One region of the Pseudoalteromonas sp. P1-7a genome, then DNA from elsewhere that is predicted to be linked to it. Evidence: predicted binding sites of a transcription regulator. Region 1 holds the regulator's gene; each other region holds the start of a gene.
What was found. Region 1 encodes sigma-54, which starts transcription at its own class of promoters, with help from an activator protein. Its sites were predicted from a motif close to GTTGGCACGNNNNTNGNNT; they were not measured.
Positions count from the first base shown of each region.

Region 1 (2,206 bases):
TTAGGCTGTAACATTTAAGCCACACCTACAAGCATCTGCTAATATTAATTATAACAACATAAAAGGATTGTTAGAGATACATGAGGCAATCATTACAGCTGCGCATGGGCCAGCAACTTACAATGACTCCACAATTGCAACAAGCGATTCGCTTGCTGCAGCTCAGTACATTGGATCTCCAGCAAGAAATACAAGAAGCACTGGATAGCAACCCGCTATTAGAAGTAGAAGAGCAAGATTACACGGAAGAGTCGGCTGGAAAAAATGAACAAAAAGCAGATACGGATGATGTAACCGTAAGCGCATCGGCTGATGATACAACCAGTGAATACGAGCAAGACAGTGGTGAAGCTTTAAATAAAGACACCGTTAGCGATGATATGGCGATGGATGTAACTTGGGATGAGTACATGAGTGCAGCCCCTGCGGCATCTTCAGGCCCAATGCCAGAAGATGAGTCTATTTATCAGGGCGCCTCTACTGAAACGCTACATGAGTACTTAATGTGGCAACTTCAGCTTACTCCTTTTAGCCCCACTGATGAAGCTATTGCTATAGCCATTGTAGAAGCTGTAGATGACTCGGGTATTTTAACGCTAAGTTGTGAAGAAATTTTAGAAAGCTTTAACCAAGAAAACGATGACGACGTTGAGGTTGAACTGGATGAAATAGAAGCCGTTTTAAAACGTATTCAATTATTCGACCCTGTAGGTATAGCCGCGCGAAGCTTACAGGAGTGCTTGTGTATTCAGCTTAATCAGTTTGATAAAGACACCCCTTTTATAGAACAAACTAAAATGATCTTAACCGATCACATTGATCTATTAGCGGCACGCGACTATCGTACATTAATGAAAAAGACTAAGCTTAAAGAAGACGAGCTTAAAGAGGTCATGACTCTTATACATACCCTCAACCCAAAACCTGCAGATACAATAGTAAGGGAAGAGTCTGAGTATGTCATACCGGATGTATCAGTTAAAAAAATTAAGGGCCGTTGGGTGGTAGAGCTAAACCCAGATAGCATGCCAAAAATACGCGTAAATAGTCAGTATGCGGCCATGTCACGTACCGTAAAATCTAGTGGAGATAGCCAGTTTATTCGCTCTCATCTGCAAGAAGCTAAATGGTTTATAAAAAGTCTTGAAAGCAGAAACGACACGCTGCTAAAAGTAACAAACTGTATTGTAAAACAGCAACAAGCGTTTTTTGAACATGGCCCCGAAGCCATGAAACCAATGGTTTTAAACGATGTTGCTGAAATGGTAGAAATGCACGAATCAACAATTTCGCGTGTTACTACGCAAAAATATATGCATACGCCACGTGGTATTTTTGAGCTTAAATATTTTTTCTCAAGCCACGTAAGCACTGAAAACGGCGGCGAATGTTCGTCAACCGCAATACGTGCCTTAATTAAAAAGCTAATTGCCGCGGAAAACTCAGCCAAACCATTGAGTGATAGTAAAATTGCGGATATATTGGCAGAGCAAGGAATTAAAGTAGCTAGACGCACAATAGCAAAATACCGTGAATCGCTAGCTATTCCACCGTCAAATCAGAGAAAGAGTTTGATATAAGACGTAAAAAACAAAGAGGAAATGCTTATGCAACTAAACCTAACTGGTCGTCACGTAGAAGTAACTGATTCACTTAGAGACTATGTAAATAATAAATTTGCAAAGCTAGAAAGGCACTCAGATCATATTAGCAATGTGCATGTCATTCTCGATGTAGAAAAACTCAACCAAAAAGCAGAAGCGACTATTCATGTAAGCGGCGCAGATTTATTTGCCTCAACAGAGCACCAAGATATGTATGCTGCTATAGACTCGTTGATTGACAAGCTCGATCGTCAAGTCATAAAACATAAAGAGAAGCTTGCTAGACACTAATATTATGAAATTAAGTACATTAGTATGCCAGGACTGCAGCAAAGCTGCGGTCCTTTTTAGTAGTAAAAAAAGAATTTTAGAATTTATCAGTGAGCTGGCTCATGAAAAGCTCCCTTACTTACCGCAACAGGATATTCTTAATGCGCTAGCTAGCAGAGAAAAACTAGGTAGTACGGGTATTGGCCGCGGTATCGCAATTCCGCATGGCAGAATGGGTGGCGTAGAAGAACCGCTTGCGTTAGTACTCGTTAGTGACAAGCCTGTAAACTTTGATGCTATTGATAACTGTCCTGTTGATATTTTTGTTGCAC
Region 1 covers NZ_LKDU01000005.1:87,992-90,197, forward strand. The annotation lists gene lptB (LPS export ABC transporter ATP-binding protein) at 1-11, shown strand, start outside; gene AN389_RS05705 (RNA polymerase factor sigma-54) at 81-1,580, shown strand; gene hpf (ribosome hibernation promoting factor) at 1,608-1,895, shown strand; gene AN389_RS05715 (PTS sugar transporter subunit IIA) at 1,900-2,206, shown strand, end outside.

Region 2 (2,206 bases), on a different contig from region 1:
CTGGATTGTCGTTTTTATTTGCAAAAAAAGCGTAAAAAGAAAGACCTACGTTTTCGCCTTTGGCTGCTATTTTTTTATCGCATACAGCTATAATTTTTGCTTTTAGTTCTTCCTGCATACATACCTTATTTAATTGTATTTTAATTATCTAAATATACCGTTTAAAAAACTAACAATTAGCTGTAAAAGACTTCTATCAACAATACTATGATTCTCAAACTCTTTATTAGGCGTATTTACTTTTGTAGCTTTGCATTCATTATTTAGCGGCTCATTTTTATGTATATTGGTTTCATAAGCTATATCAGCTTGCTCCATACATTTTGCAGAGCCCGCATAAGGCTTTGCCGCACAGCCCGTTAAAAATATACTCAGCAATAATAAAGCTAAAACCGCTTTCATCATCAATCCTATTTTATGCACCCTTTTGCTTTAGATTATAGCTGTAAGTTTGCTTAGTTAGTCGGTTATCAAAACAAGTAGATCAATAAAAAACACACCTACTTCATCTACAAAAGCGTCGTCTTTAGCATCCTTTTTTATTTGAGCGCTAATACATTCATTGTAAACCTTTAAGCTTGTTTGAATTCCCTTTAGCTCGGTCATTTCAGCTTCTTCTCTACATAAACGGCTACTGTAATGCGATGCTGTAGTACATGCATTTAATAACACACACAATATTAATGCTGTAGTGGGGCTTTTTAAGTTCATCCTTAAACTATCCTAATATCTAAAGTTTTATAAAAAATATATAAGGCGAGTATTTTCAACTCGTACCTAAATAATGCGCCACTTTAACACCCCTTTAAAATACCCAACCAGTAAAAATATGTAAGCTTATGTAGCGTGATAAGCAACCTTCTTCTTTTAATCTGAAAAAATTGCAGCTTTTTATGTGTAAAAGTTACAGAGCAATTCTATAGCAAGCATTTACAATTCATTTAATTCATATATATCAACAACTTAAACTTTGGCATTTCGCTTGCTTTTAAGTTTGTAAAGCAATTACAGCAAGGAAAGAGTTATGAATATTTTTGAAGCACTACGTCACGATCACGACAAACAACGCGAGTTAGTAGATGCTCTTATTCAAACGCACGGCGATACCACTGAACGCCACAAGCTAATGGACAAGCTAAAAACCGAATTAGAAGATCACGCAAAATTTGAAGAGCGTTATTTTTATAACCCACTTATGTTTGAAGATTTAACACATGAAAAAGCACGCCACAGCGTTGCCGAGCATCATGAAATTGACGAACTAATAGAACAACTTGAAGACACCGAAATGAGTTCATCGGCGTGGTTAGTTGCAGCTAAAAAACTGCACCACTTAGTACATCACCATTTAGATGAAGAAGAGCATGAGGTATTTCAATTAGCGGGTAAAGCCCTAACTGAGGGGCAAAAAGAAAGCCTAGCTAAACAATATAACGATGCCATGCATTAGTTTTAACTTAAACCGACTTCCATACACTCCCTTGTGTACTTATTGGTTATAAGCCTTACGGCTTATAACCATTTTTTTTGCTCTGCTACTTAATTGTAAATTTAACGTCTTGCTCGCGTAATAGGTAAAGTGCAAAACAGGCTGCCCACATTGGCCACGCTGTAAAAAACAATAAATTATTAAAGCCATCAATATACTGATTATAAGATGAGAGCGTAGATAAGCCGTGCATTACAAATATAACGCCATAAGTAAGGCGTTTTTTAATACCCGCTAAAAAAGCCAATACTAATATAAGCTGTAACGCCCCCAGTACATACGCAACCATATCTGTAGAGCCGCTGATCCCATAAAAGTGCTCAAAAAAATTCGTGCGCTGTGCCTTGGGTTAACAAACTTATCGAACGTCCACATAATCATTACAATAAATACGCCAAGGCGTAGCGAAAAAAGCGACCATTGCAGACGATTTGAAAGTCAGTACCTGTTGTACCCGTCATAAAATTTCCTTAAAACTAAATAATCTAATGTGAAACTAGCAAGACCGCTTAACACATATTTTATTTCATTTTATGTATAACTTTTTAATAAATTGGGTGCGCTGCATTGTGCTTAAATGCGTATAAAACCGCTATTTGTAAGTTACAACCTTATTAAGACAATAACTAACTACAGCATTTATTAAACAATAAATAGTGCTTAAAACTGAATAACGCTTTAAAGCAATATGCTAGACTTTTAACGTTTCGTTCTAAA
Region 2 covers NZ_LKDU01000018.1:23,149-25,354, forward strand. The annotation lists gene AN389_RS12095 (DUF6500 family protein) at 1-118, opposite strand, end outside; gene AN389_RS12100 (hypothetical protein) at 145-402, opposite strand; gene AN389_RS12105 (hypothetical protein) at 460-711, opposite strand; gene AN389_RS12110 (hemerythrin domain-containing protein) at 1,025-1,450, shown strand; partial or broken gene AN389_RS12115 (hypothetical protein) at 1,536-1,915, opposite strand.
Region 2: AN389_RS12110 (hemerythrin domain-containing protein) is a predicted target of sigma-54. The motif match lies at 970-988, and genes of this name have one in related genera.

Region 3 (2,206 bases), on a different contig from region 1:
TGAGCTTTATGCCTGGGGTGTATTTCATTAACCCCTCTTCACCGGCATTTATACCAAATACTAAACCTGTGTCTTTTATTGGTCCGTATTTTAAAGAAGTCTCTAAGGCTTTAGATAAGCTAAGTGTTGTGTACCACTCGCCATAAATACCCGTATCTTGAAAACCATCACTAAGGCTGTCGTTTAAAAAATCGATAAAAAAGTAGTTATCACCCAAGTCATGCTCTGAGGCATGCTCTATGGTGTAGGTGCGTGTAAATGACGACTCCCCAGTAAAAGGATTTAAGGCATCGCCAAAGTTTGTGTGAAGCTGTGTGATGCTCCAATTTTCTGCTAGAGCTGAGTGAGACAAAAGCAGTATAGATATTGTAAACAGTGCTTTAAAAAAATTCATTATTTATTTACATAACCCCAATTAAAATGCGGCAGGAGTATATCAGTGAGCATTCACCAACTAAAGAGATTAAATAAGTATAAAGAATGATTTTTTAAATCTAGGCAGTTATATGCAGCAATCGAAGAACTGTACAGGCTTTGTATGAATATAAAGTGTGAGTGCTAATTTAACGTAGGTACACAATTGGCTCCTTTTAGGTATAGCTGCTTAGTTTATAAATTATGTCTAACTTAAATATTGAAACGCGTGCGCCCTAAAACTAACTTTTAAAGCTCATGTAATGCGGGTCTAAATTAACTACTAAGTACGCAAAATAGTTGCACTACACCGATTATGCCTTTCTAAACGCCGTCTAATTTAAACGCGTACCACACGCATTCCGACTTTATTGCTAGTATGCAGAATTTACAAAAATCAGTGCATAAAATTCATAATCTCCGCCCTTCCTTTTGTTTACCTCACACTAGAAATTAAAATAAACCATTAATTATCAAAGGATTATATAAACAATTCTAATAGGCATAGGCTTTGCTTCATGTATTGCAAGTTAAATAGTAGCAATGGCTACATACAACACATTACATAACGGGAGACATTATGAGTAACTCACAACACCCAATTGAATTTACAGCCCCAGGTATGGATAACGAAACAGCAAAAAAAACAATTGAAACACTCGATAATCGACTTGTATCTCTTTTAGATTTACAACTTACTTTAAAGCATATTCATTGGAATGTAGTGGGCCCTAGTTTTATTGGCGTTCATGAAATGTTAGACCCGCAGGTGGATGCTATTCGCGAAATGACCGACACCATCGCAGAGCGTATTGCTACATTAGGCGGTACGCCACAAGGTACACCTAAGTCAATTGTAGATCGCCGCACGTGGGATGAATATTCATTAGGTAAAGCCTTTGTTATTGAACATTTGGGCGCATTAGACAAAGTATACAGTGGCGTAAACGCCGATCATCGTAATGCCATTAGCACGCTGTCTGAATTAGACCCTGTATCTGAAGACATGATCACCAGCCAGCTTGGCGATTTGGAGCAATTTCAATGGTTTGTGCGTGCTCACATTGAATCGTCTGCTGGTAAACTAAATCATTAATTGATTACCTACTTTGCCATACAAGGAATGTTAATAAGTGTTAAGGGACTAATAATCATACAAGGATACGTTACATAAGTTGGTACAGGATGAAGTGCAAACTACAAGGACCCGTTACTTATTACATAAAGGATGCAGTAAATGCACCAAGGACGATTAAAGCTTGCTAACGGATTTGGTAAATCTACAAGGATTGTTAAAATACAAACGCCTAGTATAAGCATGCTAAGCGTTTGTATTTTTTACCGCTTTAAAGCTTAAAACTATCCCAAGGACCAGTAATAGCCAACGTTTTAGATGGCATGTATACATTTACAAATAAGGTTTGCCCGTCAGGTGAAAAACACGCCCCAGCAAGCTCTGTTTGCGTATGCAATTTAGCAAAGTTATACACCTCTCCTTTAGGTGTTACCCCGCGTATATGGTTATTCACCGTATCAGTATATTGATCCTCACATACAATTAAATGCCCATTAGGCGCTACCGTTAAATTATCACCAAAATTGTATAACGACTCGTTTGTACTTTCTACAAATAGTTGTATTTTGCCAGGTTCATTTTGCTCTAACTCAGTACCTTCGTTTTTTGATGGTGTGTACTTCATTACCTGACCTAACTGCTTTTTGCCCCCATTAGTACAGCAAAAATAAAGCTCATTTTTACCCCAATGTATCCCCTCCCCCCGTGCAAATAAGG
Region 3 covers NZ_LKDU01000023.1:11,226-13,431, reverse strand. The annotation lists gene AN389_RS13880 (nucleoside-binding protein) at 1-394, opposite strand, end outside; gene dps (DNA starvation/stationary phase protection protein Dps) at 995-1,510, shown strand; gene AN389_RS13870 (alkaline phosphatase PhoX) at 1,761-2,206, opposite strand, start outside.
Region 3: dps (DNA starvation/stationary phase protection protein Dps) is a predicted target of sigma-54. The motif match lies at 913-931, and genes of this name have one in related genera.

Region 4 (2,206 bases), on a different contig from region 1:
GTAACCCATTTTTTGTACGTCCTCAAGAGGGAACGCCTCATCATGAACTTTTATTTCTTGCAAACCAATAATGTCTGGCTGGTGTTTATCTATAATTGCTTGTAACTGGTGTAAGCGTGCTCGCAGACCATTGATATTGAAAGAAATAACCTTCATAAAATTTACCTTTAGTTAGACTCTGTTTTTATAACTAAATTGTATCAGTAAATAAGCCTACATAACATGATCGAAATGAGAAAATGGCTGCGCAAATGTTGATCAATTGGTGTGTAAAGTTTAAACATTGTAAATGCTTTATTAATTATTTAAATAAATAAAAAATTCAATTGATCTCGCGATTATTGAATATATAATGCGCAAAAATTACTTGTTTAGTCGTTCAAATAGGATCTCTCTCATGAAAACACAATTACTTTTAGCTACTGCTTTATTAGCCTCTGCGTCTGTATCAGCAAAAAGCAACACTTACTTTAGCCAAGATAATAAACTAGAATCTAAATTATGTGTATTAAGTGCAAATGAAGGCTTTAGCGCAGCGCGTAAAGAAGCAGCACAACACGGTGTATACTTATCGCGTTTTTCTAAAAGTGTTTTATGTAATGGCCAAGATATCCGCGACATTGCAAAAAAAGTAACGTCTAACCAAGCTGCTAAATCAAAAGTAGAAGTGTTTGCAAAAGATGCACAACAAGAAACACAGCTATGTATCACTGCGTTAAAGAAAGGTCTTACGCCTGTTCGCCAAAAAATTGGTAACTTAAACTCGTTAAAGTGTAACGGTCAAAAAGTTACTGAATTTGTAAAGCGTTATCAAAACGCAGCAATCTAATTGCGCAGCAACATGTAGATTAAAATAATGCCCAGTTTTTACTGGGTATTTTTTTGCAAAAATTACAAGGTAGGCAGCAATCATTGCAAAGCTAAGTAATTGATTAATGTATATAAAATGCACTAACCTTACGTAACTTATTGATTTTTTGTGACTTGTGCACTTTGGCACTGGACTTGTATTAGTTAAAGTGACATTTACTAACTACAAGGATACGTCTTATGAAAAAGTTAACACTCGCAACAACAATTTTAGCTTCATTAAGTTTAGCCGCATGTGCCTCTAACCAAGGCCTTGAAAAAATCGACAGCGATTTTGCAAGTCTAGATAACGACAGTGATGGCTATATTTCAAAAGTAGAAGCAGATGACGATAACATTTGGGGTCACTTTTCAAATATTGATACCAATATGGATAACGAAATCAGCCGTAAAGAATTTAACACTTACATGCAGTTAAACACCGGTAAGGTAGCAACAGACAGCGAAGTAAGTGAATCGGCTTTTAAAGCTAAAATTGCTAAATTTGATAAAATCGAAAATGATTTTAGAAGTCTAGATAACGATAGAAATGGTTATATCTCAGTAGAAGAAGCTGACGATGATGATATTTCAAACCATTTTGGTTACATGGATAACAATAACGATAAACGCATCAGCAAAGGTGAGTTTAAAGGTTATATTAGCAAATACGGTAAAGCCGTGGCTGAAGATGATGCACTTAAGCATTATAAAAACAGCTAATATTAGCTAAACATACTATATACAAGAGCCAGCATAAATTGCTGGCTTTTTTTATACATTTAATTAGGTTTAAAAGCAGATATATTTTCCCCCTTTTGCGATGTTCTGTCATAATAGATAGCTACGTATTTTAAAGGGCAAAGCAGGTCAGTATGGCAGGTCGTCGAGTTAGTGATGAACAATTAATTGAGATCATTGAAGCGGCAATATTTGTCGCAGACAAACCTGTTAGCAAACGCCTCTTAAAAGATACAGTACTTGCTGATTTAGCTATTTCTATGTCACGAATTAACACTGCAATTGAGGCTATACATACTCACTACCAAACGCGTGGTATTAAGCTCGTTGAAGTAGGCAGTGGTTATCGCTTTCAAGCCTGTAGTAGTTTAAGCCCTTGGCTTAGTAATTTATGGCAAGAACGGGCACCTAAATATTCTCGTGCACTATTAGAGACTTTGTCGTTAATTGCTTACAGGCAGCCAATAACGCGGGGTGAAATAGAGCAAGTAAGAGGTGTAACAACCGGATCAGCAATTATTAAAACCCTCCTTGAGCGAGAGTGGGTTAAAGTAGTAGGGCATAAAGAAGTTCCTGGTAAGCCAGCGCTTTATGCTACAACAAAATTATTTTTAGA
Region 4 covers NZ_LKDU01000004.1:90,930-93,135, reverse strand. The annotation lists gene xthA (exodeoxyribonuclease III) at 1-156, opposite strand, end outside; gene AN389_RS04970 (hypothetical protein) at 398-829, shown strand; gene AN389_RS04965 (EF-hand domain-containing protein) at 1,051-1,572, shown strand; gene scpB (SMC-Scp complex subunit ScpB) at 1,725-2,206, shown strand, end outside.
Region 4: AN389_RS04965 (EF-hand domain-containing protein) is a predicted target of sigma-54. The motif match lies at 993-1,011, and genes of this name have one in related genera.